3 regions of the Streptosporangium sp. NPDC006007 genome follow, and region 3 is predicted to be linked to each of the others. Evidence: riboswitches for the same ligand, from Rfam matches in the RefSeq annotation. Region 3 holds a riboswitch; each other region holds the start of a gene.
The links. A riboswitch is a leader RNA that binds a small molecule or an ion and turns the genes downstream of it on or off. The one in region 3 is predicted to bind cobalamin.

Region 1: it holds a riboswitch for cobalamin, as region 3 does, so the genes downstream of both, ABZ194_RS05700 (ABC transporter substrate-binding protein) here and ABZ194_RS19390 (ribonucleoside-diphosphate reductase subunit alpha) in region 3, are expected to answer to the same signal.
Region 2: it holds a riboswitch for cobalamin, as region 3 does, so the genes downstream of both, ABZ194_RS23595 (CbtB domain-containing protein) here and ABZ194_RS19390 (ribonucleoside-diphosphate reductase subunit alpha) in region 3, are expected to answer to the same signal.

The regions. Positions count from the first base shown of each region.
Region 1 is NZ_JBEXUG010000005.1:25,901-35,694, reverse strand. Features, by position in the region: gene ABZ194_RS05740 (DUF885 domain-containing protein) at 1-52, shown strand, start outside; gene ABZ194_RS05735 (helicase-associated domain-containing protein) at 43-2,460, opposite strand; gene ABZ194_RS05730 (ATP-binding protein) at 2,571-3,089, opposite strand; gene ABZ194_RS05725 (helix-turn-helix transcriptional regulator) at 3,312-4,133, shown strand; gene ABZ194_RS05720 (DUF397 domain-containing protein) at 4,134-4,370, shown strand; gene ABZ194_RS05715 (hypothetical protein) at 4,494-4,751, shown strand; gene ABZ194_RS05710 (histidine phosphatase family protein) at 4,827-5,426, opposite strand; gene ABZ194_RS05705 (Gfo/Idh/MocA family oxidoreductase) at 5,571-6,425, shown strand; cobalamin riboswitch at 6,589-6,716, shown strand; gene ABZ194_RS05700 (ABC transporter substrate-binding protein) at 6,785-7,726, shown strand; gene ABZ194_RS05695 (iron ABC transporter permease) at 7,913-8,878, shown strand; gene ABZ194_RS05690 (ABC transporter ATP-binding protein) at 8,958-9,731, shown strand; gene ABZ194_RS05685 (adenosylcobinamide amidohydrolase) at 9,728-9,794, shown strand, end outside.
Region 2 is NZ_JBEXUG010000035.1:42,349-52,142, forward strand. Features, by position in the region: gene ABZ194_RS23565 (GNAT family N-acetyltransferase) at 1-297, opposite strand, end outside; gene ABZ194_RS23570 (tRNA (adenine-N1)-methyltransferase) at 412-1,281, shown strand; gene arc (proteasome ATPase) at 1,487-3,250, shown strand; gene ABZ194_RS23580 (acyltransferase) at 3,458-4,567, shown strand; gene ABZ194_RS23585 (acyltransferase) at 4,589-5,803, shown strand; gene dop (depupylase/deamidase Dop) at 5,889-7,406, shown strand; cobalamin riboswitch at 7,546-7,666, shown strand; gene ABZ194_RS23595 (CbtB domain-containing protein) at 7,696-7,890, shown strand; gene ABZ194_RS23600 (CbtA family protein) at 7,898-8,641, shown strand; gene ABZ194_RS23605 (histidine phosphatase family protein) at 8,638-9,204, shown strand; gene ABZ194_RS23610 (putative cobaltochelatase) at 9,201-9,794, shown strand, end outside.
Region 3 is NZ_JBEXUG010000024.1:20,768-30,561, reverse strand. Features, by position in the region: gene glgC (glucose-1-phosphate adenylyltransferase) at 1-222, shown strand, start outside; gene ABZ194_RS19400 (pentapeptide repeat-containing protein) at 507-2,084, shown strand; gene ABZ194_RS19395 (ribonucleotide-diphosphate reductase subunit beta) at 2,110-3,105, opposite strand; gene ABZ194_RS19390 (ribonucleoside-diphosphate reductase subunit alpha) at 3,141-5,336, opposite strand; cobalamin riboswitch at 5,456-5,655, opposite strand; gene ABZ194_RS19385 (tripartite tricarboxylate transporter substrate-binding protein) at 5,660-6,682, opposite strand; gene glmS (glutamine--fructose-6-phosphate transaminase (isomerizing)) at 6,786-8,606, opposite strand; gene ABZ194_RS19375 (hypothetical protein) at 8,618-8,893, opposite strand; gene ABZ194_RS19370 (N-acetylmuramoyl-L-alanine amidase) at 9,047-9,794, shown strand, end outside.

The sequences.
Region 1 (9,794 bases), on a different contig from region 3:
CGGACTGCCTCTGGGGCTGGCCCGCCGGGTGGCACTGGAGGGTCAGGCGTAGGCGCCCCGGACCTCCACGATGTCGGCCAGCGGGAACTCCAGGTAGTCTCCGGCCTCCTCACACCAGGCGTCGAGCGCACCGCCGCGCAGCTCGCCGTGGCTGATGGTGGCGGTCAGGCCGTCGGTCAGCGTGATCGCCGCCCGCACCCCCCGGTCCACCACGAAACCGAGCAGCGACTGCTGGGCCGTCGGCAACCGCGAGGCCATGCGGCCGATGATCGCCCACGTCCTGCCGTTTTGCCGGGAGACGTCGTTCTCGGCGGTGAGCAGCCGGCCGGCGTGTTCACGCGGGTCCGGAGGCGGCTCGAACAGCGGATACGGAGGCTGCTCCAGCTCGGCCACCTGCCCGCCGGGCAGCAGGATCAGCCGCCCGCCTCGCGGCTCATCGACCCGGGCCCGGCGGACGGTGATCTCCCCGGTGTCCTCGACCGGGACCGGGGCGTAGCCGTTCTCCCGCAGCACGGCCAGGGTCTTGTCGGCGGGCAGCGCGCTGGCGAGCACGGTCGGCGCGAGCAGCCGCAGGCCCAGCCTGGTCAGCCGCCGATGTCCGGCGATCTCGGCCAGCAGCACCGGGTCGGAGGCCTGCACGATGCAGGCGACCGTGGTCACGGTGACCTCGCCGTGCCGCCTGGCGACGTCGCGCACCAGATAGTCCAGCGGCTGCGGAACCGTGCCCACCTCGGCGAGGTCGGCGAGCAGGTCGTCGGCGGTGTAGCCGGTGTCCATCGCGCGGCGCACGCTCGCCGGGGTGAACCGCCACACCGAGGCGGCGCCCCGCGACTCGCGTTCGGCGGTCCGGTCGAGCAGCTCGGCCAGTTCGCCGGCGGGCGGTCCGGTCACCACGGCGGTGAGGTCGGCGCCGAACAGCGCGCTCCGCCGCACACTGGCCAGCGCCCGGGTCGAACACTCCACCAGCTGCGGGTCGTTCTCCACGAGCGGCGCGCAGTCGTCGTTCTCGTCCCCGGCGACGTCCAGGGCGGCCAGCGCGCGCCCCAGGTCGGTGATCGTGTCGTAGGAGACCAGCCCGAGCATCCTGGCCTCCTCCAGCACGGCCGGGGCGCACTCGGCCAGCAGCGCCCGATCCAGCAGCGGAGCGTGCCAATGCGCGGACTCGACCAGCCCGGTCCGGTCGGCGCACGCCGTACTGGCGGGGAGACGGGCCAGCACGCCGAGCACCGCCCGGCGGGCCCGGCCGACCGAGGTCCCGGCCGGATCGTCGCCGAGCACGGTGCCGTACTTGCCGCCGGCCCGGCGGAGCGACGAACGCTCCATCCGCCACCAGGCGGACAGCAGCACCCGGAGCCTGGCCGCCGCGTCGTCCAGCCGCCAGCGGTCGAACTTCTCGGTGGGCACCAGTCCCGCGGCCGAGTCGTCCCAGGCCAGCAATCTGGCCACCGCGCAGATCTCCAGCAGCAGCCGGGTCTCGTCCTCGTCGCAGCCGGTCTCCCTGGCCAGCCGCCGCACCTCCCGCACACCGACTCCGCCCGCCTTCAGCAGCGGCAGCGGGGTCTTCGCGGTGTTCTCCAGCATCGCGGCGCAGCGCTCCACCATGTGCGGGGCCGCCAGCGTCATCAGGTGGTCCACAGACTCGGGATCCACCGGGACGGTCGCCAGATCGGGCGGGCAGGGGGTGAACGGCGGGTGGTAGTCGGGGCCGCGCAGCGCGAGCGCCACCTCCCGGGGCATCTCGGCGGTGTTCCAGCTCGGCCGGAAGAGCACCCCGTGGTCGCCGGCCCACTTCTCCGCCGAGCCCGGAGCCACGAACCGGCCGCCGTCGATGTCGCGGATCGGGCCGTCCCAGGCGAACTCCTCCAGCAGTCTCCTGGTCCCCTCCGGAGCCCGCTCGATGAGGGCGCTCAGCCGCCCGGGGTCGGAGAGCGTCTCGGCGACCCTGTCGACCGTCTGGCGTTTGGGGCCCTGCGGCAGGCCGAGGGCTCTGGCGAGGGCGCGCAGGGCGTCGGCGCTGACCGTCCAGGAGTTCAGATAGTGGGTGAGCGGTTCGCCGAGCCCGCACGGGGTCGTCCACCACCGGGCGACCCCGTCGGCGATCCAGATCCGCCCGTCGGCGTCGGGCCAGGCCAGGGCGTGGTCGAAGAGCCTGCCGACCCAGGGGGCCACCTCGGCCTCCGGCACGCCCATGAACCGGGCCAGCGACTCCACCTCGACCCGGTTGCCCAGGGCCAGCGCCGCCTGGGCGACCTCCAGGGTGGGCAGCGGAAGGCCGCGCATCACCGCCATGACCGCGAACCCGTTGCCCAGCCGTTGCGCCAGGGTGTCGAGGCGACGCGGCCACGGCGGGGCTATGGCGTCCGGCCGGTTGGCCAGAACCCGGGTGAGCCGTTCTTCGTCGAGGGTTTTCAACCAGCCGAGCAGATGATCGTCCATCTCGCAGCTCTCTGCAGGAATCACGCGCGGGACTCTCCGTGAGCCATAGGCATCCACGGTAATGCAGAGGGCATCCCCGACGGGATGCACCGCGCAGAATGCAACCGGTTCCAATGTGGTTCGCGGGCCGGGCCCTAACGGAGGACGGCCCAGACGATCTTTCCGTAGGGGGCCAGCGGAGCCCAGCCCCAGCGGGCGCTCAGCGACTCGACGATGTGCAGTCCGAGGCCGCCGATGTCCAGGGGTGAGGGATCGCGCAGCGTGGGGAAGCCCGATCCCGGGTCGTTGAGCGCGCAGGTGACGACGGCCCCGCGGCGTAACAGGGAGAGCCTGATCGGCTCCTTGGAGCGTGCCTCGGCAAGCCGGAGGCCGTGTTTGAAGGCGTTGGTGGCCAGTTCCGAGACGATCAACTCCATGTTCTCGCTCAGCTCGGCGAGTTTCCAGCCGGTGAGCGTCCCCGTCGCGAAGCTGCGGGCCGAGTGGACGCACTCGGGCTGTGGGGGGAGCACGAAGGTGGCACTGGCCATGGCCGGCGATCCGGACACGAGGTCGCGGGCCGTGTCGGGCCACCAGCCGATGGGGGGCCACCAGTCGAGCGCCGTCCAGGGGGTTCGAGAGGGCGCGGTTTGGGCGGACTGCACAGAGATCATCATGCTGCAAACTCCCGTGCAGGTGCAAGAGCGAATGCACGTGCATAAGGTGTGTGCAACCGCTACGGTTACCCATGAATTCGGCAATCAGGATGGAAAGGGGATCTTGGCCGCGGCTTGGGAAACTTGGGCCGCGAAGTGACAGACTGTCGATCAGGAAAGCGAGCGAGGAGCAACCACGTGTCCATGGACCCGCCCGGTACCGGTTCCACCGTTCGGCGCATCATGCTCGGCGCAAGCCTGCGTCGCCTGCGTGAGGAGAAGGGGCTCCCCCGTGAGGTGGCCGGATTCCACATCCGGGCCTCGGAGTCCAAGATCAGCCGAATGGAACTGGGTCGTGTCGGTTTCAAGACGCGAGACGTGGAGGATCTGCTCACCCTGTACGGCGTGCTCGACGACGCAGAACGGCGCGGCCTGCTGGAAATGGTCCGCGAGGCGAACACCCCTGGTTGGTGGCACAAGTACGGCGATTTTCTGCCGACCTGGTTCACCACCTATGTGGGTCTGGAGGAGGCGGCGAACGTTATCCGCACCTACGAGGTGCAGTTCGTTCCCGGCCTGCTGCAGACCGCCGCCTACGCGCGCACCGTGATCCGGTTGGGCTACCCGGACGTGCCGGAGGCGGATATCGAGCGCCGTGTGCACATGCGCATGCAGCGGCAGGAACGCCTGACGAAGAAGAACGGCCCGCGACTGTGGGCGGTCATCGACGAGGCGGCCCTGAAGCGTCCCATCGGAGGAGAGGGCATCATGCGTGAACAGCTCCAGCATCTGCTGGAGGTGGCCACGCTGCCCAACATCACCATCCAGGTGATGCCCTTCCGGTTCGGCATGCACGCGGCCGAGGGTGGTGCGTTCAGCATCTTACGGTTTCCCGAGTCCGACCTGTCGGACGTCGTCTATGTCGAGCAGCTCTGGGGTGCCCTCTACCTGGACAAACGTGAGGACATTGATCCATACCTCACAGCCATGGAGCAGCTGTGCGTGGAAAGCACCACGCCTGGGGGCACCGCCGAGATACTCGGCGACCTTCTCAGAGAGATCTAAATGAAGCACACCTACAACGGCATGCCCGCCACGGACCTGGCCGGGGCGAGCTGGCGGAAGAGTCGTCACAGCAACTCGACGGGCAACTGCGTCGAGCTGGCCGAACTGCCGGACGGCAGTATCGCGGTGCGGAACTCTCGTTTTCCCGGGGGTCCGGCACTGATCTACACCCGCGACGAGATCCGTGCGCTGGTGCTCGGGGTGAAAGACGGGGAGTTCGACAGCCTTACGGTGTAACACCGTTTTTACCTCGGGCGCGCTTGGTTAACCTCGGCGCGCCCGTTACGTAATCCGGGGAGCGGTCCGGTGGATGAGAGTTTGAGCCAGCAGCGATTGGGGGCTCAGACCATGCTCGACCGAATGACCTTGTATCCCGTGGCCGACGATGTGCTGTTCGCACCGGGCGGTCGCGTCGTTATCCGCACCTATGGCGTCGCCTCGCAGGCCACGGGCGACGGTGCGGACACTCCGGTTTCCTATCGCACCTGGGTCACCGGAGTACGCGACCAGCCTCGCTACTGGCGATGGCGCCACTTCGAGGAGGCCCGCCGAGGTCACCGTGACGTCCTGGAATGGCTGACCGGCCGGGGGCCGCAACCCGGTGTGACGGCGGCCTGACCGGCCCGGCCGCGCTGTCGGCCCGACCGGCCGGTCAGGTCGCGGTGGCAGCCGCCTCTTTGCCCCGGCGCGGTCTCAGACGGGAGCGTTCCAGCTCAGCACGACCGGTTCGGCGTGTTCGAAGCCGAGCCGCGAGTGGGTGCCGGTGTCCAGGCGGAAGAGGCGGCCGTCCCGGGCGGGCAGGCCGAGCCAGCGGGCACAGAGCACCCGCAGGAGGTGCCCGTGGGCGACCACGACCACGTCGCCGCCGACGGAGCTCGCCCGCCCTATCACCCGGTCGGCGCGTGCGCCGACCTCCGCCGCGCTCTCACCGGGGTGTCCGGCGTCGCCCGGCACGACCCCGTCACGCCACAGATACCAGCCGGGGCGCGCCTCGCGGATCGCCGAGGTGGTGACGCCCTCGTAGCCGCCGTAGTCCCACTCCCACAGGTCGGGGTCGATCTCATAGCCCGTGTGGCCGGCGAGCTCGGTAAGCCCGGCGAGTTCCGCCGTGCGGCGGGCCCGCAGCGCGGGACTGACCAGGACCAGGCCGAAGGGCCGGTCCTTGACCAGCGCCGCGAGCGCCCGCGCCTGCTCCTCGCCCCTGGCGGTCAGAGGCAGGTCGGTGCGCCCGGTGTGACGCCCGTTCCGGCTCCACTCGGTCTCGCCGTGCCGCAGCAGAATCATCTCGTCCATACGCCGCCCATCATGCCCGTACGGTCGGCGTCGGCCGGCCGGCGCCCCGCGGCCTTCCCTCCGGCCGGGGTGGGCAAACCCGGAAGCGGAGACATGTCGATCGATGTTCATCGGCGCGTCAAGAGATCGTGAGAAGCTGAGGCGGTGACGATATCTGTGGGCTTGGTGGGCGCGGGGCCGTGGGCGGAGATGGTGCACGCGCCGATCCTGGCAGCCGGGCCCGACACGCGCCTGGTGGGTGTGTGGGCGCGGCGCCCCGAGGTCGCCGCCAGATTCGGGGTCCCCGTCTTCGAGCGGATCGAGGAGCTGTTCGACAACTGCGAGGCGGTCGCGTTCTCGGTGCCGCCCGCCGTACAGGCCGAGCTCGGCGTGCTGGCGGCCAAGGCGGGCAAGGCGCTGCTGCTGGAGAAGCCACTCGCGGCAGACCTGGACGGAGCCAGGCGGCTGGCCGAGGCGATCGGCGAGGCCGGGGTGCCCTCCCAGATGGTTCTCACCTGGCGCTACTCGGAGGCCACCCGGGCGTTCCTGGCCAGGGTGTCGGCCGTCGAGCCGTTCGGCGGGCACGCGGCCAACATCTCCGGCTCCATGCTCGGCGGTGACTTCGCCACCCCCTGGCGGCTGGAGCGCGGCGCGATCCTCGACGTCGGCCCGCACATGATCGACATGCTGGACGCCGCGCTCGGCCGGGTCGCCTCGGTCCGCGCCCACGGCAACCCGAGGGGCTGGGTCGGCCTGCTGCTGGAGCACGAGACCGGCGCGGTCAGCGAGGCGTCGCTGTGCATGAGCGTGCCGGGTGAGACACCCCCCTCCCACGTGGAGGTCTACGGCCGGCTCGGCCGGGAGTCGATCAACAGTGACCGGCTCGGTCCCGACGTCTTCACCGTGATGCTCGCCGAGTTCGCCGAGACCGTGGAGCGCGGTGGCGGTCACCCCCTCGACGCCGCGCACGGCCTGCGCCTGCAGGAGATCATCGCCACCGCGGAGCGGCAACTCGGTTAGGGCCGCGGAGGGGAACGCGCACCGGCCCGTGCGGGGAACGCCCACCGGCCCGTGCTCCGCTCATCGGCGCCGGCCACATCTTCGCGCTGGGTTGGTCAATCGCCCCCGAGTGGAGGCGGGGCCGGGAGAAATCCGGAGGCAAACCCTTGACGTCCGGCTGTTCTGGGGGATTGATAACGTTTGTCTGACGCGCAGCGTGTAGCGAAGTCCGGTGTGAGTCCGGCGCTGTCCCGCAACTGTCATGATCCTTTGGATCGAGCCAGGTCGCCTGCCGCCGCGCCGACGTCGTCAACCCTCGTGGAAAAGGGTGATCCGTCCCTTTCGCGGGTCCCCTGCTCCGGTGACTGAAAGGACCTCGCGTGAGGCCCGTACGTACCGTCTTCGCCGGCGCGCTCCTCGGCCTGCTGGCCCTGGCCGGGTGCGGTCAGAACTCCACCGCGTCCGTGAGCTCGGCCACCCCCGCCGCCACCGTCGCGCCGGGTTTCCCCGTCACGGTCCAGGCGGGCAACGGCCCGGTCGTGATCCCGAGCAGGCCCGAACGGATCGTCTCCCTGTCCCCCTCCGCCACCGAGAGCCTCTTCGCCGTGGGCGCGGGCCCCCAGGTCGTCGCGGTGGACGACCAGTCCAACCATCCGGCTGAGGCCCCCAGGAGCGACCTGTCCGGCTTCCAGCCGAACGTGGAGGCGATCATCGCCAGGAAGCCCGACTTGATCGTGCTCTCCAACGACACCGACGGTGTCGTCGCCAAGCTGGGCAAGCTCAACGTCCCGGTGCTACTGGAGCCCGCGGCCGGCAGGCTCGACGAGGCCTACGACCAGATCGCCGACCTCGGGGCGGCCACCGGCAACAAGGCCAGGTCCACCGAGCTCGTCGCCGGGATGAGGAAGCAGATCGAGGAACTCGCCGCCGCCGCGCCCAAGGGCAAGAACCTCACCTACTATCATGAGCTGGACAAAACCCCGTATTCGGCTACGTCTACCACTTTCATCGGCCAGATCTACGGGCTGTTCGGCCTGACCAACATCGCCGACAAGGCTCCCGAGGCGGCCGGCGGCTATCCCAAGCTCTCCGCCGAGTTCGTCGCCAAGGCCGACCCCGACCTCGTCTTCCTGGCCGACACCAAGTGCTGCGGCCAGTCCAGGGAGACCCTCGCCAAGCGCCCCGGCTGGTCCAGGCTTTCCGCGATCAAGAACGACCGGGTCGTCGCCCTTGACGACGACGTCGCCTCCCGCTGGGGCCCGCGCGTCGTGGACCTCGCCAAGCAGGTCGGCGACGCCGTCCAGAAGGCCACGAACAGCTAAGTGACCGACCTCCCCCGCGCCCCCGCCCCCTCCGCCGCCGCGGGCGGCACCTCACCCGAGACGTCCCCGTCGAACATCTCGGGCGACGGCTGGGGGCCGGGCGCCTCCCCCGGCGTCACGGTCCGGAGGGCGCCACGCCTCCGCCTGCCGGCGGCACTGGCGGCGTGCGGCGTCCTGCTGGCGAGCATGCTCGCAGCCCTGCTGATCGGCGCGGCGGACCTGGCGCCGCGGAAGGTCGCGCTGCAACTGCTCGACTGGCTGCCGTTCGTCTCGGTGGACTCGGGGCTGTTCCCGATCGAGCAGGGACTGCTCTGGGAGCTCCGGCTGCCCCGGGTCCTGCTCGCCGTGATCGTCGGAGGGCTGCTCGCCGCCGCCGGCGCGGCCTACCAGGGGGTGTTCCGCAACCCGCTGGCAGACCCCTACCTGCTGGGAGCCGCCGCCGGGGCCGGTCTCACGACCACGGCGGTGATCGTGCTCATGAAGGGCGACGACAACGCCCTGCTCATCCCGGTCGCCGCGTTCGCCGGGGCCATCGGCGGTGTGCTGCTCGCCTACGCGCTGGGCAACGTGGCCGGCCGGGGCGGCGGGACCGCCACGCTGGTCCTCGCGGGTGTGGCCGTGTCGTCCTTCCTCACCGCGATCCAGACCTTCCTGCAGCAGCTCAGAGTGGAGGAACTCCGGCGCGTCTACGCGTGGATCCTCGGCGACGTCGGCGGTGACTGGAGCCACATCAGGCTGGTCATCCCCTACGCCCTGGTCTCGGTGGTGACCATGTTGCTGCACGGCAGACTGCTCGACGTCCTCTCGGTCGGCGACGACGAGGCGGCCAGCCTCGGCCTCAACGTCGTCCGGGTCAGGCTCGTCGTGCTGCTGGCCGCCTCCCTGGCCACCGCCTCGGCCGTCGCGGTCAGCGGACTGATCGGCTTCGTCGGCATCGTGGTCCCGCACGTGGTCCGCCGTCTGGCCGGAGGGTCGTACCGGACCGTGCTTCCGCTCTCACTGCTCGGCGGTGCCGCCTTCCTGGTCCTGGCCGACCTGATCGCCCGGACCGTGCTCGCCCCCGCCGAACTGCCCATCGGCGTGGTCACCGCCTTCGTCGGCGCGCCGTTCTTCGTGGCCGTGCTGCGCATGACCAGGGGGGTGGAGACGTGAGCGGACGGTGCCGTCCGGTCCGGCGAGCCCGGCCACCCGACCTGCGGAACGCGGCCGGCCACGGGATAGGGGCGATCGCATGAGTCACGTCCGGGTGAAGGGACTCTCCGTCGTCCTGGAGACGCGGGCCGTACTGTCCGGGGTTGAGTTCGAGGTGCGCGGCGGTGACTGGCTCGCCGTCATCGGCGCCAACGGCGCGGGCAAGTCCACGCTGCTCAAGGCGGTGGCCGGGGTGCTGCCGTACTCGGGCGAGGTGCTCGTCGACGGCCTGCCCGCCCGCCGGCTCAGATCCAGGGACCGGGCCCGGCTGATCGCCTACGCCCCGCAGGCACCGGCGCTCCCGGTCGACATGACCGTCTTCGACTACGCCCTGCTGGGCCGCACGCCGTACATCGCCTACCTGGGCCGGGAGAGCCGGGGGGACCGGGAGGTGACCGGGTCGGTGCTGGAGCGGCTCGACCTGTCCTCGTTCGCCTCTCGCGCGCTCGGCCGCCTGTCGGGTGGCGAGCGCCAGCGGGTCGTGCTCGCCAGGGCGCTGACGCAGCAGGCCCCGGTGCTCCTGCTCGACGAGCCCACCACGGCCCTGGACCTCGGACACCAGCAGCAGGTCCTGGAACTCGTCGACCGGCTCCGGCTGGCCGACGGGCTGACCGTGGTCACGACCCTGCACGATCTGAGTCTCGCCGGGCAGTACGCCGACTCGATGATGCTCATCGCGCGCGGTAGGGTGGCGGCCTCCGGCGCCCCGGCCGAGGTGCTGACCGAAGAACTGATCGGCCGGCATTTCGACGCCCGCGTCCGGGTCGCCGTCGGCGTGGGCGGCCGGCCCGAGGTCCACCTGGAGCGCCCTTGACCCCCGACCGTCACGACGAGGGTGCGGCCGAGCCCCACCCGGTACGGGCGGTGAACCCGAGCC
Region 2 (9,794 bases), on a different contig from region 3:
CACCAGGAAGCCGATCTCGCCGTTGCCCCTGAGGTCGGGCGTCCCGAGCTCGACGGCGCCCGCCCACTCGCCCGTTGCGGCGTGGGCGACGGCGAACGAGGCGCCACCGGATCTCCACGTCCGCTCGGCGGCGCTCAGCCGGTCGAGCGCGTCGGCGTGGGTGTACGGCACCGGCACGGACGGCAGGAAGCGGGAGACCAGGGGGTCGGCGCAGGCGCGGGTGATCGGCTCGGCGTCGGCGCCTGCGGGGGCGCGCAGGACGACGGGGCCGGCCGGGATCACATCTCGGGGAAACATTCCCAACTGCTATCAGTTGCGGCGTACGCGGACCAGTTGGTTCCCGGCTCCCCGTGAGGGGCGCGGCCTCCGGGACGGGACGGGCCGCCGCCGTACGCCGATAACCTTGCGGACATGGGTTTTCGCAGGCATGGGCCGTTTCTGGCCGGGGATCAGGTGCAGCTCACCGATCCCAAGAACAAGCGTCACACGGTGACGCTTAAGGAAGACGGGGTCTTTCACACGCACAAGGGTGCGATTCCGCACAGCGACCTGATCGGGCAGCCCGAGGGGTCGGTGGTGCGCTCCTCCGGCGGGACCCAGTATCTCGCGTTCAGGCACCTCCTGCAGGACTACACGCTGTCCATGCCGCGCGGTGCCGCGGTCATCTATCCGAAGGACTCGGCGCAGATCGTCGGCATGGCCGACATCTTCCCCGGCGCGCGCGTCGTCGAGGCCGGGGTCGGCTCCGGCGCGCTCACCTGCTTCCTGCTCCGGGCCGTCGGCCGGGAGGGCACGGTCACCTCCTACGAGCGGCGCGAGGACTTCGCCGAGGTCGCGACCAGGAACGTGGAGAAGTTCTACGGCGGCCCGATGGAGCAGTGGCGCCTGGTCGTCGGAGACTTCGTGGACGCGCTCGACGAGAGCGACGTCGACCGGATCATTCTCGACATGCTCGCCCCGTGGGAGTGTGTCGACGCGGCGGCCAAGGCTCTCACGCCGGGTGGTGTCATCTGCTGTTATGTGGCGACTACGACCCAGTTGTCCCGCACGGTGGAAACTCTGCGCGAACACGGGAGTTTCACCGAGCCCCATGCGTGGGAGACCCTGATTCGCGACTGGCATGTCGAGGGCCTCGCCGTACGGCCCGATCATCGGATGGTCGGCCACACAGGGTTTCTCGTCACCGCCCGCCGCATGGCGGACGGGGTGGCGCCGCCACCCCGTCGCAGGCGTCCGGCAAAGGGGGCATATGGCGAAGAGTCCGCGACCTCCACTACTTGATGACGATTCAGCCACGAGAGTGGGTCGGGGCGTGACACGGGAACAGATTTCCGTGTTCCTATGCTCCATGGACTAAACCCGCCATAAGGGATTATTCAGTGCCTACTTAATGTAGCCATACGAACACCGCTCGGTCAGGTAAGGGACAGCCCCCAGATGGGTAGGGTTTTGAGTAGTCGGTCTCGACTGGGAAGGAGGTGACGCCGTGGCAGCTCGCGACGACGCTGAGGCTCGAGCCGCGCAGCGCGAACGGGAGGTCGCTGACCTCACAACACAGGTCTCCTTCCTGCAGGAGGAGATCACCGTGCTACGTCGGAAGCTGACGGAGTCTCCTCGGCAGGCCAGGGTCCTCGAAGAGCGTCTCCATGAAATGCAGGCGAATCTCACGGCCGTCACCGGCCAGAACGAGCGCCTGGTGGCCACCCTCAAGGAGGCCAGAGACCAGATCGTCGCGCTCAAGGAGGAGGTCGACCGGTTGGCGCAGCCGCCGTCCGGGTTCGGCGTGTTCCTTGAGTCCAGGGAAGACGGCACGGTGGAGGTCTTCACCGGTGGCCGCAAGCTTCGAGTGAACGTCAGTCCGGCGGTGGAGGCCGAGACGCTCCGGCGCGGCCAGGAGGTCATGCTCAACGAGGCGCTCAACGTGGTCGAGGCCCTCGGCTACGAGGAACTCGGCGAGATCGTGATGCTCAAGGAGCTCCTGGAGGACGGCCAGCGCGCGCTGGTGATCTCACACGCCGACGAGGAGCGGGTGGTGAGACTGGCCGAGTCGCTGCTCGACCAGCCGATCAGGGCCGGTGACTCGCTGCTGCTGGAGCCGCGCTCGGGCTACGTCTACGAGCGCATTCCCAAGTCCGAGGTCGAGGAGCTCGTCCTGGAGGAGGTGCCCGACATCTCCTATGAGGAGATCGGCGGGCTCATGCGGCAGATCGAGCAGATCCGGGACGCGATCGAGCTTCCCTACCTGCACGCCGACCTCTTCCGCGAGCACAAGCTCCGCCCGCCCAAGGGCGTGCTGCTGTACGGCCCGCCCGGTTGCGGAAAGACGCTGATCGCCAAGGCCGTCGCCAACTCCCTGGCCAAGCAGGTCGCGGAGAAGACCGGCCAGTCCGGCAAGAGTTTCTTCCTCAACATCAAGGGTCCCGAGCTGCTCAACAAGTACGTCGGCGAGACCGAGCGGCACATCCGCCTGGTCTTCCAGCGTGCCAGGGAGAAGGCCTCCGAGGGCACCCCGGTGATCGTGTTCTTCGACGAGATGGACTCGATCTTCCGGACCCGCGGCTCGGGTGTCTCCTCCGACGTCGAGAACACCATCGTTCCCCAGCTCCTGTCGGAGATCGACGGCGTCGAGGGCCTGGAGAACGTGATCGTGATCGGCGCCTCCAACCGCGAGGACATGATCGACCCGGCGATCCTGCGGCCCGGCCGCCTGGACGTCAAGATCAAGATCGAGCGGCCGGACGCCGAGGCGGCCAAGGACATCTTCTCGAAGTACCTCGTGGAGGATCTCCCGCTCCACCCCGAGGACCTCTCCGAGCACGGCGGCAACCGCGGGGGGACCATCTCCGGCATGATCCAGCGGGTGGTCGAGCGTATGTACACCGAGAGCGAGGAGAACCGTTTCCTTGAGGTGACCTACGCCAACGGCGACAAGGAGGTCCTGTACTTCAAGGACTTCAACTCCGGTGCCATGATCCAGAACATCGTGGACCGGGGCAAGAAGATGGCGATCAAGCAGTTCCTTGAGTCCGGGCAGAAGGGCCTGCGGATCCAGCATCTGCTGGCGGCCTGCGTGGACGAGTTCTCCGAGAACGAGGACCTGCCCAACACCACCAACCCCGACGACTGGGCCCGCATCTCCGGCAAGAAGGGCGAGCGGATCGTCTACATCCGCACCCTGGTGACCGGCAAGCAGGGCACCGAGGCCGGCCGGTCCATCGACACGGTGGCCAACACCGGCCAGTACCTCTAGCCCCCGCCGGTGGCCCCTGGGCCACCGGCACCCGCCGGCGCCTGCGAAGAGCGGCACCACGGAGAGCGGCACACGGAGGCGGCGCCTCCCCTCGGCCCGAGGGGAGGCGCCGCCTCCGTCGTGTGTGGGGAGAACGCGCCGGACGGCCGGGCGGAGTATGGCAGGCTGGATGTCACTAAGACCTCTTATGTACCGATTGGCAGATTCTTGCCCACTTCCCGCGCCGCGCGCCTCACCGAGATCGACCTGCTGCGCTTCGTCGCGGCCGCCGCCGTGCTCGCCTTCCACTTCGTGGAGTTGAAGGCGTGGGGCGGCGTCGAGTTCGCGGGGCTGAGGAAGGTCAGTGTCCTCGGGGTCTACGGCGTGCAGCTCTTCTTCATGATCAGCGGTTTCGTGATCCTGATGAGCGTCTGGGGGCGGACGGCGGGGGAGTTCGCGGTCTCCAGGGTGGCCCGCCTCTACCCGGCCTACTGGCTCAGCGTGGGCGTCCTCGGCGTGCCGGCCCTGACCGGTCTGTACGGCCCGGGTCTCAAGCCCTGGGAGATCCTGGCCAACCTCACCATGGTCCAGCAGGGCCTGCGGATCCCCGACCTGGGCGTCGTCTACTGGACGCTCTGGGCCGAGCTGCGGTTCTACCTCCTGATCGGGCTGTTCGCGCTGGTGGGCGTCACCTACCGGCGCTGTGTGATCTTCCTCTCCGCCTGGCTGTTCCTGGCGCTCACCGCGACGGCGACCAAGAGCGCGCTGCTGGAGTTCCTGTTCATGCCCTGGTGCGCCCACTACTTCATCGCCGGCATGGCCCTGTATCTCGTCCACCGGTTCGGGTCCTCGGCCGTCCCCTGGGCACTCGTCGGGTTCTGCTGGATCCTCGCGGTGGTCCGCGCGGTCACCGAGGGCGGGGTGCGGGTGCGGGAGTACGTGGGGCAGGCCGCCGGGCCGTACCTGATCATCGGGGTGCTGACGGCGATCTTCGTGACGATGGGCCTGCTGGCCCTGGGCAGGCTGGCCTGGCTGCGCCGCCGGCCGGCGTTGGCCACCCTGGGCGCGCTCACCTACCCCCTGTACCTCCTGCACCACCCGGTCGGCGCCCTCCTGGTCGCCCCGCTCGCCCCGCTCCTGCCCAAGGGGGTGGTGCTCGCCGTCGCCGTCACGGCGGCCCTGCTGGTCGCCCATACCGTGAGCCGGTGGTTCGAGCCGTGGGCCATGGGACGGCTGAGAACCGCGCTGACCGCCTCGCTCGCGGCGATCCGCCGCGAAAACGAGATCCCGGAGGACGGAACCCGGATGATCGAACTGCCGTCAAAGGTGCGTGCGTGAACATCTCGGTCCGGTCGCTCCATGACCGGCACGGCGGTCCGGGGGAACGGCCGGCTCGGTGAGCTCGACCTGCTGCGGTTCGTCGCGGCCATGGCGGTCGTGGCCTTCCACTACTTCATCGCCTTCGCCTCCGTCTGGGGGGATCGTCCGGCGAGGCTGTTTCCGGCGATAGCCCCGCTGTCCGGTCTGGGCGTCCTCGGTGTCGAACTGTTCTTCATGATCAGCGGTTTCGTGATCCTGATGAGCGTCTGGGGCAGGGGGCTGGGCGCGTTCGCGCTCTCGCGCCTGGTGCGGCTCTTCCCCGCCTACTGGCTCAGCGTGGGCGTGGTCGCGGCGGTCTACGGGCTGACCTCGGTCACCGCTCTCGACCCCAGGCTGAGCCCGCGGGACTACCTGGTCAACCTGACCATGCTCCAGCGCGCGGTGGGCGTCCTGGACGCGAACGGCGTCTACTGGTCTCTCTGGGCCGAGCTCCGCTTCTACCTGCTGATCTCGGTTCTGGTGGTCATCGGGGTGACGTTCGGGCGCTGCCTGGTCTTCATGGGCTGCTGGCTGCTGGCGGCCGGGTTCTTCGCCGCGAGCGAGAACGAGTGGGCGCAGCTGATCGTGATGCCCAGGTACGCGCCGTACTTCGTGGCGGGCATGGCCTTCTACCTGATGACCCGCTACGGGCCCCGGCTGGTTCTGTGGTGCGTGGCCGGGGTCAGCGGCGGGCTGGCGGTCAACTCGGCCCTGGAGCGGGTGGCCGGCCGGATCGAGGCGGTGGGCTACCAGGCGATGCCGGTGCCCGGCTGGGCGGTGGTGGTCACCGTGGCCGGTTTCTACGCGCTCCTGGCGCTGGTGGCGCTGGGCCGGCTGCACCGGCTGCGCGGGCGTGCCCTGGTCGTCCTGGGCGCGCTCACCTACCCCCTCTACCTCTTCCACCCGACGGTCGCGGCCGTGCTCGTGCCCGCCCTGCGAGACGCCCTGCCACCCTGGCTCACCGGACTGATCACCACGCTGGCGGCGATGGCGCTCTCCTACCTGGTGTACCGGGTGGTCGAGCGGCCGGTCCAGGAGTTCGTCAAATCCCGGCGGCGCCGGCGGGCCGTACCGGCCGCCCCGTCCGGTTCCCCGGCCCCCGCCGCGCCCGCCGACATGCCCGGCCCCGCGCCTGTTTCCGGGTTCGGGGCCGCCTCGGGGCCGCCGTCTCCGCCCGAGATCTCCGCGGCAGGCGAAAAGGCCTATGTGCCATAACTGTCCGGCCACCGGGCATAGTGAAGGGTCTAGGGTCGGGGATACAGACGATGGAGAAACCAGTCCGAACGAACAGAGGGTGCGCATGACGGTACGGCGGGTGATGGGCATCGAGACCGAATACGGGATCTCCGTGCCCGGACAGCCGGGGGCCAACGCGATGGTGACCTCCTCCCAGGTTGTGAACGCCTATCTGGCGGCCTCGGCCGCCAGAACACGGCGGGCGCGCTGGGACTTCGAGGAGGAGAACCCGCTGCGCGACGCCCGGGGGTTCGATCTGTCCAGGGAGCTGGCCGATCAGAGCCAGCTCACGGACGAGGACCTGGGGCTGGCCAACGTGATCCTCACCAACGGGGCCCGGCTGTATGTGGATCATGCCCATCCCGAATACTCCACGCCCGAGTGCACCAATCCGCGGGCCGCGGTGATCTGGGACAAGGCGGGGGAGCGGGTCATGCACGACGCCGCGGTCCGCGCCTCGGCGATCCCGGCCAACGCTCCGATCCAGCTCTACAAGAACAACACCGACAACAAGGGCGCCTCCTACGGCTGCCACGAGAACTACCTGATGAGGCGGGCCACGCCGTTCGCCGACATCGTCAGGCACCTGACGCCGTTCTTCGTCTCCCGGCAGGTCGTCACCGGCGCCGGCAAGGTCGGCATCGGCCAGGACTCGCGCGGCGAGGGCTTCCAGCTCAGCCAGCGGGCCGACTTCTTCGAGGTCGAGGTGGGGCTGGAGACCACGCTCAAGCGGCCGATCATCAACACCCGCGACGAGCCGCACGCCGACCCGGAGAAGTACCGCAGGCTGCACGTCATCATCGGCGACGCCAACATGTCGGAGATCTCGACCTACCTGAAGCTGGGCTCGACGGCGCTGGTCCTGGCCATGATCGAGGACGGTTACTTCACCCGCGACCTCGTGGTGGACAACCCCGTCCAGGCGCTGCGCGCGGTCTCCCACGACCCGACGCTGAAGTACGAGATCTCCATGCGCGACGGCCGCAGGCTCACCGCGGTCCAGCTCCAGATGGAATACCTGGAGCTGGCGCGCAAGTACGCCGAGGAACGCAGCGGCAACGGCGTGGACGAGCCGACCAAGGACGTCCTGGACCGCTGGGAGTCGGTCCTCACCCGCCTGGCGGAGGACCCGATGCAGCTGTCACGGGAGCTCGACTGGGTGGCCAAGCTGGAGTTGCTGGAGGGTTACCGCACCCGCGACGGCCTGCCCTGGTCCCATCCCCGCCTGCAGCTCGTCGACCTCCAGTACTCCGACATCCGCCCCGACCGCGGCCTGTACAACCGGCTGGTGGCCCGCGGCCGGATGCAGCGCCTGGTGACCGAGGACGAGGTCCAGCGGGCCATCGAGGCCCCGCCCAGCGACACCCGGGCCTACTTCCGGGGCCGCTGCCTGAGCCAGTTCAGCGAGTCGGTGGCCGCCGCCTCCTGGGACTCGGTCATCTTCGACATCCCCGGCCGCGAGTCGCTGCAGCGCGTCCCGACCATGGAGCCGCTCCGCGGCACCAAGGCCCATGTGGGCGAGCTGTTCGACCGCTGCCGCTCCGCCGCCGACCTGGTGACCGCCCTCACCGGTGAGCAGTGATCGTCGCCTTTGGGGGAGGCGCCCGGACGGGCGCCTCCCCCAAAGGCGACGTCCGGACGCCCCGGCGAGGCGGAGGTGTCTCCGCCAGGGACGCGTCCGATGCCGTGTGGATTGACGGATGACGGCAAACCGAGGTACGTTCCGGGTGTTTTGTGGCGGTGCGAGGGAAATCCGGTGAGATTCCGGTGCGGTCGCGCCACTGTAACCGGGCCCTTCGGGACCGGGAGCCAGGTCACTCGGCCGCCACCGACCTACGAAAAGGGACGCGTCAATCCCGGAGGAGGTGGCCGTGAGCCAGATCTCGGTTCCGCAGGCCCAGCCCATCCCATGGCAGGCACTCACCCGCTGGCTGCTCGCCGTACCGGTGCTGCTGCTGGTCGCCTACCTGGTCGCCTTCGACCAGGGAGCCGTCTCGCAGGCCGGTAACTACCTGCACGAACTCATGCACGACGGGCGCCATCTGCTCGGCGTCCCGTGTCACTGAGCCGCACGTGATCGTCAAACTCATCGTCCGGGGCATGCTCGTCGGACTGCTCGCCGGCCTGTTCGCGGCCGTCTTCGCCTACACCGCGGGCGAGCCGCGCATCGATCGGGCCATCGCGCTGGAGGAGGCGGCCGCGGCGGCCTCCCCCGCCGGTGCCCACTCCCACGAGGCGGCCCAGCCCGCCCACTCCCACGACGAGGACGAGGCGCCCGTCAGCAGGAACGGCCAGCGCCTCGGACTCTTCCTCGCCCTCGGCCTGTACGGCGTGGCCGTCGGCGGCCTGTTCGCCCTCGTCTACGCGGCGGTGCGCGGCAGGGTCGGCCCCCGATCGGAACCGGTGCTCGCGGTCACCCTCGCGGCGGCGGCGTTCCTCGCGATCGTCCTGGTGCCCTTCCTGAAATATCCCGCCAACCCGCCTGCCGTCGGAGACCCCGAGACGATCGACCAGCGGACGGTGCTCTACCTGACCGCGGTGGTCGTCGGGATCCTCGCCGTCGGCGCGGGCACCGCCGCCTACCGGTACGCCTCCCGGAGCGAGCCGTGGCTGCGCTGGCTGGCCGGCGGCGCGTCCCTGCTGGTGCCGGTGGCGGCCGCCTGGATCCTCCTGCCGGAGATCGACGAGGTGCCCCCGGGCTTCCCCGCCGACCTCCTGTGGGACTTCCGTATCGCCTCCCTCGGTACCCAGGCGGTGTTCTGGCTTGGCGTCGGCGCGCTCTTCGCCTTCGCCGCGCGCCGACGCAGCCCGGTGTGACGGCCCCGGTGGGGGTCACCCGCCTGCTGCTCGTCTCCCACGGGTCGACGGCGGCGACGGCACGGGCCGCGTTCCCCGGCGACGAACCGCTCGACGGCCCCGGCCTGCGCCGGGCCGCCGGGCTGACCCCGCCGATCGGGCTGGGCGCCGCGGCGGTTCGCGCCGCCGAGCTGCGCTGCGTCCAGACGGCCGAGGCCCTCGGACTGCGGGCCCCGCCCGATCCGCTGCTCGCCGACTGCGACTACGGCCGGTGGAGTGGCCGGACACTCGCCGAGGTCGAGGCGGCCGAACCCGAGGCGCTCGCGGCCTGGCTCACCGAGCCCGCCGCCGCGCCCCACGGCGGGGAGTCGATCGTCGACCTCCTGGGCCGGGTCGCCGGCTGGCTCTCCGGCCGAGCGCCGGGCCGGATCGTGGCCGTCACACACCCCCCGATCATCCGTGCCGCGATCGTCCACGCCCTCGGGGCACCCGCCCCCGCCTTCTGGCGGGTCGACGTCGCGCCGCTGGCCCGGGTCACGCTCACCGGGCGGGGCGGCCGCTGGCGGCTGAGCTGTTCCGTATGACGACACCCAAGGAGATCTCCAAGGTGCGTGATCCGCGTTACCCCTTCACCGCGATCGTGGGATCGGAGGACCTCAAGCTCGCCCTGGTCCTGAACGCCGTGTCCCCCGGCGTCGGCGGGGTTCTGGTCCGGGGCGAGAAGGGGACCGCCAAGTCCACGATCGTGCGGGCCCTGGCGGCGCTGCTGCCGCCCGTCGAGGTGGTGCGCGGCTGCCGCTTCTCCTGTGACCCCGCCACGCCGGACCCCGAGTGCCCCGACGGGCCGCACGGGACGCCCGCGGTGTCCCCGGACCCGGGGGCCCAGGGCGGCATCGTACGGCCCGCCCGGCTGGTCGAGCTGCCGGTGGGGGCCTCGGAGGACCGCCTGGCCGGTTCGCTCGACCTCGAACGGGCGCTCACCGAGGGGGTCAAGGCGTTCGAGCCCGGCCTCCTGGCCGGTGCCCACCGGGGCGTGCTGTACGTGGACGAGGTCAACCTGCTCCACGACCATCTGGTGGACCTGCTGCTCGACGCCGCCGCGCTCGGCACCTGCTACGTCGAGCGGGAGGGCGTGTCGGTGCGGCACGCCGCCCGCTTCCTGCTGGTGGGAACC
Region 3 (9,794 bases):
GGGGTGATACTGCACTCCCACTCCCTGGTCGAGGACTCCGTGCTGATGGACAACGTGAAGGTCGGCCGGGGCGCCGTGGTCCGCAAGGCCATCATCGACAAGAACGTGGTCATCCCGGACGGCGCCCGGATCGGCTTCGACCTCGAAGAGGATCGCAGCCGCTTCGCGGTGACCCGGAACGGCGTCGTGGTCGTCGGCAAGAACGAGATCGTCGACCGGTAGGCGTCTGGACGATTGATGAACAACGTGGCGACGTGGTGGCCAACGGATGATTCACCACCATTAGAGATCTTTACCGGGTAGATTCTTCCGGGACGTCTCCCCCGTCACATGGCGGACCCCCTGAGCCCGAGAGGCCGGATGTTCGGAATCCTTCCCCGGCGCCGCACCCGTTCTCGCACGTCACCTTCCCGCACGTCACCGCGTCGGGCCCGCGAGGCGTACGGCGGGCACCCCGGACGCCGCGACGGCCGCCGCGACCGCGGACTCCCGGAAAGGGGCTCCGGATGCCACGGCTGACCCGGGAGTTCCGGCGGCTGAGCCCGGCCGAGCGGCGGGTCTGGAACGCCTATCCGTCCGGGGTCTGGGTGGATCTGCGCACCGGGGAAACCGGCGCCGACGACCCGGCGAACGGCGAGGAGTGGGGGCCGGAGCGGACGGTCCGGGCGGAGGTCGTCGCGGCGCTGCTGCTCGGCGCGCGGGAGCCCGAACCGGGCAGGACCGCCGGACTGCGGCTGGCGGGCGCCCGGGTGGCGGGGACGCTGGACGTGTCGGACGCCGTCCTGACCGGAAAACTGCACATGCTCAACTGCTACCTCCCCGAGGACGTCTCCCTGACCGACACCACCACCGTGGGCGTGCGGTTCCGCGGGTGCGAGATGGGGCGGATCCGGGCGGCCCGGTGCACGGTCAACGGCCTGCTTGAGTTCGACGGCTCCACGGTCCACAGCGGGATCCGCCTGGACAACGCCCAGGTGAACGGCCAGTTCCGGCTCTCCAGGATGCGGTTGTCGGCTCCCGAGGGAAAACCCAGGGCCTCGGAGAGCATGCTGGAGGACGCCCGGAGCCCGTTCACCGAGGCGGAGATGCTGGAGCGGGGCATCGGCCAGAGCCAGTGGGCGCTGTGGGCGGGCGGCATGGTCGTGGAGGGCGGGGCGTTCATCCGGGACACCCGGGTCACCGGCGGCCTGCGGATCATCGGGGCGAAGTTCCGCGGCGGGCTCTACCTGCAGAGGTCGGTCATCACCGCGACCGGCCCCTACGCCGTGCAGGCGGACTTCGTGGAGTCGGGGGCCGCGGAGTTCAGCGCGGGGTTCGCCTCGTCGGGCACGATCCGGATGCGGAACGCGCGCGTCAACGGGGTCCTCTCCTTCGACAGCGCGACGATGGAGGCCCCGGGCCGGGTGCTTCACCTCAGCCACGCCCAGCTGGACGAGCTGATCCTGCGGCCGGCCTCCCTCAAGGGGGAGGTCAACCTCGCCTACTCCCGGATCGGCCTCCTGCTCGACAGCCCGGCCAGCTATCCGGCGGGGGTCCTTCTCAACGGGCTGGTCTACGAGGCGCTGCGCGGCGGTGAGTGGACCGTGGCCCAGCGGCTGGCGTGGCTGGCCAGGGACCCGGACGGCTACCGGCCGCAGCCGTACGAGCAGCTGGCCGGCTGGTTCCGCCGGATCGGCCACGAACCGGACGCCCGCCGGGTGCTGCTGGCCAAGCAGCGCCGCCGCCGCCGCACGCTCAAGCCCACCGGCAAGATCTGGGGCCGGCTGCTCGACCTCGTCGTGGGGTACGGCTACCGCCCCTGGCTGGCCGGGCTCTGGGTGGCGGTGCTGCTGACCGCGGGCACCGCGATCTTCGCCGCCGTGCCCCCCGCGCAGATCGACCCGGACGAGATCAGGAACTTCCAGCCCTTCGTCTACACGCTGGACCTGCTCGCCCCGGTGAGCGTCTTCGAGCAGCGGGGGGCGTGGGAGCCGGTCGGCTGGACCCGGTGGCTGGCCTGGACCCTGGTCGCCTCCGGCTGGATCCTGGCCACCGCCCTGATCGCCGGCGCCGCCCGGGTGCTCCGCCCCGGCGGGACGCCCTAGGCGTCCCGCCGGCGGATCCGGCCCCTCAGAAGGACTCGTCGAAGGCGACGTTCCCCTCGACGGCCACCTGGTAGGCCGAGACCCGCCGCTCGAAGAAGTTGGCCAGTTCCTGGACGTCCTGCAGTTCCATGAACGCGAACGGGTTGGCGGTGCCGTACCGGACGGGAAGCCGGAGCCGGACCAGCCGCTGGTCGGCCACGTACTCAAGGTACCGCCTCATCTGGCCGACGTTCATCCCGAACAGGCCGTCGCCGCACAGGTCGGCCGCGAAGGCCAGCTCCACCTCCACCGCCTCCTCGATCATCTGGGTGACCTGGGCACCGAGCTCGTCGTCGAAGAGCCCGGGCTCCTCAGCCCGTACGGTGTCCACCACGCTGAAGGCGAACTCCATGTGCATGGACTCGTCGCGGAACACCCAGTTGGTCCCGGTGGCCAGACCGCTGAGCAGGCCCCTGGAACGGAACCAGTAGACGTAGGCGAACGCGCCGTAGAAGAACAGCCCCTCGATGCACGCGGCGAAGCAGATGAGGTTGAGCAGGAACGCCCGCCGGTCGTCCCTCGACTCCAGGCGGGTCAGCCCGCCGAGTGAGTCGATCCAGCGGAAGCAGAACTCGGCCTTGTCCCGGATCGAGGGGATGTGCTCGACCGCGGCGAAGGCCTTGACCCGCTCCTCGTGGTCGGGCAGGTAGGTGTCCAGCAGGGTGAGGTAGAACTGGACGTGCACCGCCTCCTCGAACAGCTGCCTGCTGAGATACAGGCGCGCCTCGGGGGCGTTGACGTGCTGGTAGAGGTTGAGCACCAGGTTGTTGGCCACGATCGAGTCGCCGGTCGCGAAGAACGCGACGAGGCGGTTGATCAGGTGGCGCTCCTCCGGCGTCATCCTGGCCAGGTCGGCCAGGTCGGAGTTGAGGTCGACCTCCTCCACGGTCCAGGTGTTGCGGATCGCGGCCCGGTAGCGTTCGTAGAACTCCGGGTAGCGCATGGGCCGGAGGGTGAGGTCCATTCCAGGGTCGAGCAGCATCGGGCGGGCCTTTCGCGCGGATAAAAAGGGGGCGCCTACTGGCAGGCTTCGCAGTACTCGGGGTTCTCCAGGGAGCAGGCCACGGCCTCCGGTTCGGCGACGGTCTGCGCCACGGTGGTCTGCGCGATCCTGGTGGCCGGGCGGGAACGCAGGTAGTAGGTGGTCTTGAGACCCGACTTCCAGGCGTAGGCGTACATCGAGGAGAGCTTGCCGATGGTCGGCGTGGCCATGAAGAGGTTGAGCGACTGCGACTGGTCGATGTACGGCGTGCGCGCGGCGGCCAGGTCGATGAGCGCCTTCTGCGGCAACTCCCATGCGGTCCGGTAGAGCGACTTGAGGTCCTCGGGCATGCCGGGAACGTCCTGGATGGAGCCGTCGGCCCGCTTGATGGCGTCCCGGATCGCCGGGGTCCACAGGCCGCGGGCCGAAAGGTCTCGGACGAGATATCGGTTGACCTGGAGGAACTCCCCCGACAGGGTCTCGCGCTTGAAGATGTTGGAGACCTGGGGTTCGATGCACTCGTAGCAGCCCGCTATGGAGGCGATCGTGGCCGTGGGGGCGATCGCGATCATCAGCGAGTTACGGAGGCCCGTCTCGGCGATCCGCTCCCTGAGCGCCGCCCACTCCGGCGACCGCGCGGCGTCGTAGTGGTCGGGGTGGAGCACCCCGCGAGCGGCCCGGGTCTCGGAGTAGGAGGGGTGACGTCCCCGCTCCACCGCCAGATCCGCCGAGGTGGCGTAGGCGGCGAGCGCGATCTCCTCGGAGATCCGGGTGGACAGCTCCAGCGCCTCCGGCGAGTCGAACGGCAGCCGCAGGGTGAAGAACACGTCCGCCAGGCCCATCAGGCCCAGCCCGATCGGCCGCCACCTCTCGTTGGCGGCGCGGGCCTCGGGGGTCGGGTAGAAGCCCAGGTCGATGGTCCGGTCCAGGAACCGCACGGCGGTGCGGACGGTCCGGCGCAGCCGTGCCCAGTCGACGTCCCGGCCGTCCAGGTGGGCGGCGAGGTTGATCGATCCGAGGTTGCACACGGCGGTCTCGGCGTCGCCGGTGACCTCCAGGATCTCGGTGCAGAGGTTCGACAGGTGGATGACGTTCTCGGGCCGGGACGTCTGGTTGGAGGTCCGGTTGGCGGCGTCCTTGAAGGTCATCCAGCCGTTGCCGGTCTGGGCGAGGGTGCGCATCATGCGGCCGTACAGGGCGCGGGCCGGGATCTGCTTGACGAACCGGCCCTCGGCCTCGGCGGCCCGGTAGGCCTCCTCGAACGCGGCGCCGTACAGGTCGGTGAGGTGCGGGACCTCCTTGGGGTCGAACAGCGACCACGTCTCGTCGGCCTCGACCCGGCGCATGAACTCGTCCGGGATCCAGTTGGCGAGGTTCAGGTTGTGGGTGCGGCGGGCCTCCTCGCCGGTGTTGTCGCGCAGTTCGAGGAACTCCTCGACGTCGGCGTGCCAGGACTCCAGGTAGACGCAGGCCGCGCCCTTGCGGCGTCCCCCCTGGTTGACCGCGGCGACGCTGGAGTCGAGGGTGCGCAGCCACGGCACGATGCCGTTGGAGTGGCCGTTGGTGCCGCGGATCAGCGAGCCGCGCGAGCGGACGCGGGTCCAGGCGATGCCGATCCCCCCGGCGTACTTCGACAGCCGCGCGACCTGCCCGTACCGGTCGTAGATGGACTCCAGCTCGTCCCTCGGGGAGTCGAGCAGGAAGCAGGACGACAGCTGGGGCCTGCGCGACCCGGAGTTGAACAGGGTGGGCGAACTGGGCAGGTAGGACAGGGTCGCCATGAGCGCGTACAGCTCGGCGGCCTCCTCGACCGTCTCCGACAGGCCGCAGGCCACCCGGAGGAGGAAGTGCTGGGGGCGCTCCAGGACCTTCCGGGTCTCTGGGTGGCGCAGCAGGTAGCGGTCGTAGACCGTGCGCAGCCCGAAGTACTCGAAGCGGGCGTCGGCGTCCGGTGCCACCAGCGCGTCGAGCACGGCGGCGTTGGCGGTCACGAACGCGGCCAGCCCGTCCTGGACGAGCCCGGCCGCGTGGGTCGCGGCGATGGACTCGGAGAAGGTGCGGACCCCGTTCCCGGCCGCCTCGTCGGCGATCAGCCCGGCCAGCAGTCCGGCGGCCACTCTGGAGTTCTCCGGGTCGGTGATCACCCGGGCCGCGGCCTCCTCAATGGCCAACCGGCGGTCCGCCGGGTTCCGCCCGATCTCCTCGGCGACGTCGACCAAGGTCTGTGTCACGTGTTACCCCTCGCGCGTTCGTATTCCCCGCACGGCTCTCAACCGGAAGGGGCGCACGCGTCACAGACGGTTCCGGGCACACCGGACCGCCTCGCTCCGCGGGCCCTCCCGCGAGGCCCTGGACCAATCACGTCACCGGCAGGTTTTCGGACTCGCGGGCGCCTGGCGCATGCCTACTGGCCGTCGCTTCCCAGGCAGACCTCACCCAGTGCTTCATGACGGCGGTCGTTCCCGCTCACCGCTGCGGGGCAGTCCCGGACTTTCACCGGGTTCCCTCTTACCTCGCCCCGATGGGCGAACCAGCAACGACCAGGATCCTACATCTAGTGCCGCCCGGCGCAACTACCCCAACAACTTGTGGCGATAGACCTCATTAATCCAAGCTCGTTGAGCACTCCCCGGGTACGGCGGGTCTCGGTGACGAGCCACTGACGAAAATCGTCGCCGCTCAGGTAGACCCGGTTCCAGCCGTTGGCCGCGCAGACGGCCTGCCAGCGGGGTGAGGCGTCGATCCGGTCGCACAGGGCGAGGGCCTCCTCCCGGTCCCCGGCGCTCATGCCGCGCGGGCCGAGCAGCCCGCACCAGTCTGTGTACTCCAGCCGGACCTCGCGTTCCATCAGCGTCGGCGCGTCGATCCCCTCGATCCGCTCGGCGGAGGAGACCACCAGCGGCCGCACGCGGCCCGCGGCGATGTCCGGCATGAAGGAGCGCGCCGACCCCAGGATCGCGGCCACCCGGCCCTCGTAGAGCGCCTCGGCGGCCTCGGCTCCGCCGGAGTATCCCGCGTAGTCGAGCAGCCGGACGTCCACCCCCAGGCACCTGCCGATCATGCCGTAGAGCACGTGGTCGGAGCCCCCCTCCAGCCGTCCGCCCACCATCATCTCGGCCGGGTTGCGGCGGAGCACCGCGGCGAAGTCCTCGAAGCTGCGCAGCAGGGAGTGCGCCGGGACGACCAGGGCGGCCCAGTCGCCGACCAGCCGGGCCAGCGGGGTGGTGGCCTCCGTCACGGAGTCGGCGTTGGCGATCTCCGCCCCGGCCACCATCGGCATGCCGGTGAGGAGCAGCCTGCCCTCGCGCGCGAACGCGCCCCGGGCGGCGGTGAACGCGCTCAGCGCGGCCACCCCCACGTTGCCCGGGTAGTTGCTCACCTCGACCGCCCGCGCCAGTCCCTCCCCGCGCAGGACCGCGGCCAGCGCGCGGGCGGTCCGGTCCCAGCCCTGCCCTCGCCCCGCGGGCGCGACGATGGTGAGCCGGCCCGCCGACGCCGCGCCGGAGTCGCCCGCCCTGCCGCAACCGCCGGCGGCCATGACCCCCAGCGCGAGCGCAAGGAACCGCCTACGGTACATAAGCGTCCTTCCGCCGAGATCCCCCAGACACCTCAACACTTCACGTTACAGGCATGTCACCATCTGTCACATGTCGGGGGTCACCGTCGGCGGACGGCGGGCATCACTCCACGGTGACGCTCTTGGCCAGGTTGCGAGGCTTGTCCACATCGCGGCCCAGCGCCACGGCGGCGTGGTAGGCGAAGAGCTGGAGCGGGATCGACAGCAGGATCGGGTCCAGCTCGGTCTCGTTCCTGGGCACCACGACGCAGTCGTCGGCAAGCCTCGGGTCGGCCGTACGGTGCCCGACCATGAGCACCCGCCCACCGCGCGCGCGGATCTCGCCCAGCGTGGTGAGGTTCTTGTCCAGCAGCTCGTCGTCCGGGACGATCGCCACGGTCGGCATCTCCGGGCCGATCAGCGCCAGCGGCCCGTGCTTGAGCTCACTGGCCGGATAGGCCTCGGCGTGCACGTAGGAGATCTCCTTGAGCTTCTGCGCGCCCTCCCTGGCCACCGGATACCCCCGGACCCGGCCCACGAACATCATGCTCGGCGAGTCGGCGTACTTACGCGCCAGCTCCGCGATCCGCGGCTCCAGCGCGAGGATCTCCTCGATCTGCCCGGGGAGGGCGCGCAGCCCCTCGCAGATGCGGCGGCCGTTCGCCGGCGACAGGTCGCGCACCCGGCCCAAATGGAGGGCCAGCAGCGCGAAGGCCACCGCGGTCGAGGTGAACGCCTTGGTGCTCGCCACCGAGACCTCGGGCCCCGCGTGCAGGTAGAGGCCGCCGTCGCACTCCCTGGCGATCGCGCTGCCGACGGTGTTGACGATGCCCAGCACCCGGCCGCCCTTGCGCTTGAGCTCCTGGACGGCGGCGAGGGTGTCGTAGGTCTCCCCCGACTGGCTGATCGCCACGTACAGGGTGTCGGCCTCCACGACCGGGCTGCGGTAGCGGAACTCGCTGGCGGGCTCGGCGTCGGCCGGGATCCGCGCCAGCTCCTCGATGAGCTGGGCGCCGATCTGTCCCGAGTAGTAGGCGGAGCCACAACCGATGATCTTCACCCGGCGGAACGACCTGGTCTCCCGCGCGTCCATGTTGAGGCCGCCCAGGTGGGCGATGTGGAAACGGTCGTCCAGGCGTCCGCGCAGCGTCCTGGCCACGGTGTCGGGCTGCTCGGAGATCTCCTTGAGCAGGTAGTGCTCGTAGCCGCCGGTGTCGTAGTGCCCGGCGTCCCAGTCGACGGTCAGCGGTTCCTTGGCAGTCTCCCGCGCGTCGCTGGCGAAGGTGTGGAACCCGTCGGCCCTCAGCACCGCGAGCTCGCCGTCCTCCAGGTGGACCACCTGGCGGGTGTAGCGGACCAGCGCGGACACGTCGGAGGCGGCGAACATCTCCCTCTCCCCGATGCCCAGCACGATCGGGCTGCCGTTGCGCGCCACGACCACCTCGCCGGGGCGCCGGGCGTCGATCACCGCGATGCCGTAGGTGCCGACGACGCGCTTGAGCGCGCTCCGGACCGCCTCCTGGAGCGAGTCGGTCTCCTCGACGGTGCGGGCGATCAGGTGGGACAGCACCTCGGTGTCGGTCTCGGACAGGAAGACCGCGCCGTCGGCCTCCAGCTTGGCGCGCAGTTCGTCGGCGTTCTCGATGATGCCGTTGTGCACGACCGCGATCCGCTCGTCGGCGGACAGGTGCGGGTGGGCGTTGACGTCGCTGGGCGCGCCGTGGGTGGCCCAGCGGGTGTGCCCGATGCCCAGGGTTCCCTTGAACCGCGCGGGCACGACCGCCGCCAGGTCCGCCACCCTGCCCTTGACCTTGCGCATCTTCAGGCCCTTGTTGGAGACCACCACGCCGGCCGAGTCGTAGCCCCGGTACTCAAGACGCTGCAACCCCTCCAACAGAATCGGCGCCGCGTCCTTCGACCCTACATAGGCCACGATTCCGCACATCTGGCCGCTCCTTACCCATAGACGATCCGGCGCAGTTGGCGCAGGGAGAGTTCCGGTGCCGCGACACGGCGGGCCTGCAACTCGACGGCGATCCTGGGGAAGATCTCGTCGTTGACCAGCCCCCTGGCCTTCAGCTCGGCGTGCCGACGCCGGACGAACGCCCCGGTGGGCTCGGAGAAGTAGGCCAGCACGTCCGCCACGACCCGCGCCGCCTCGCCGGAGCCGAGCACACTGGTCCGGGTCAGATGGGCGATCAGGTCGTCGTGGGGATGCCATGCCGTGGACACAGAGGAGGACCATACGCACCCGAACGGGATTCACCAAGTTTTCTGCCCGATTTCAGGCAAAAATTATTACCCTTCCCTCCTCTCCCCCCGATGACGAAACAATCGGTAATCTCTCATGACTCTGGGTAGCCATCTGGTGGAGAGGAACCACGTATGCGTCGTCTGCCGGGGATCTCGATAGTTGCCGCCCTCGCCGTGTTGATCCCCGCCGCCCGGGAGGCCGCGCCCTCGGGGACGACGGCCGGCGAGACCGTCCGAGAAACGGCCGCCGGCACCTCTCCGGCGACGGGATCCGGCCGTCAGGCGGCCTTCGAGCTGGCGGCCCGGGCGTACGGCGTGCCGGAGAGCGTGCTGCTCGCCGTCTCGTACCTGGAGTCCCGGTGGGACGCCAACGGCGGCCGGCCCAGCGTCTCCGGCGGCTACGGCCCGATGCACCTGGTCGACGTCCGGATCCGGCCCGGTTCACACCGGCACACGAGCGGAGACCCGCGCGGCGACGAGACCCGGCCGCACCCGATCGACGTCCCGGCCATCGCCCCGGTCCCGCCCGAGAACACCCTGCGCCGGGCCGCGGAGCTGACCGCGACCGACCCGGCCGCGCTGCGCGGGGATCCGGTGGCCAACATCCAGGGGGGCGCCGCGCTGCTCGCCGACTATCAGCGGCGCGCCGGCCGGGAGCCGAGCGCCGACCCGGCACTCTGGTACGACGCGGTGGCCCGCTACTCCGGCTCGCCGGACACCGGGGCGGCCGAGTTCTTCGCGGGCGAGGTCTACGCGACGATCCGCGCCGGTGCCGCACGGGTGACCGACGACGGCGAGCGGGTGGTCCTGCCCGCGACCCCGAATCTGGCCCCGCCGCGCCCCTCCGGCCCGGCCGGGCCGCGCCGCGCCCCCGGAACCG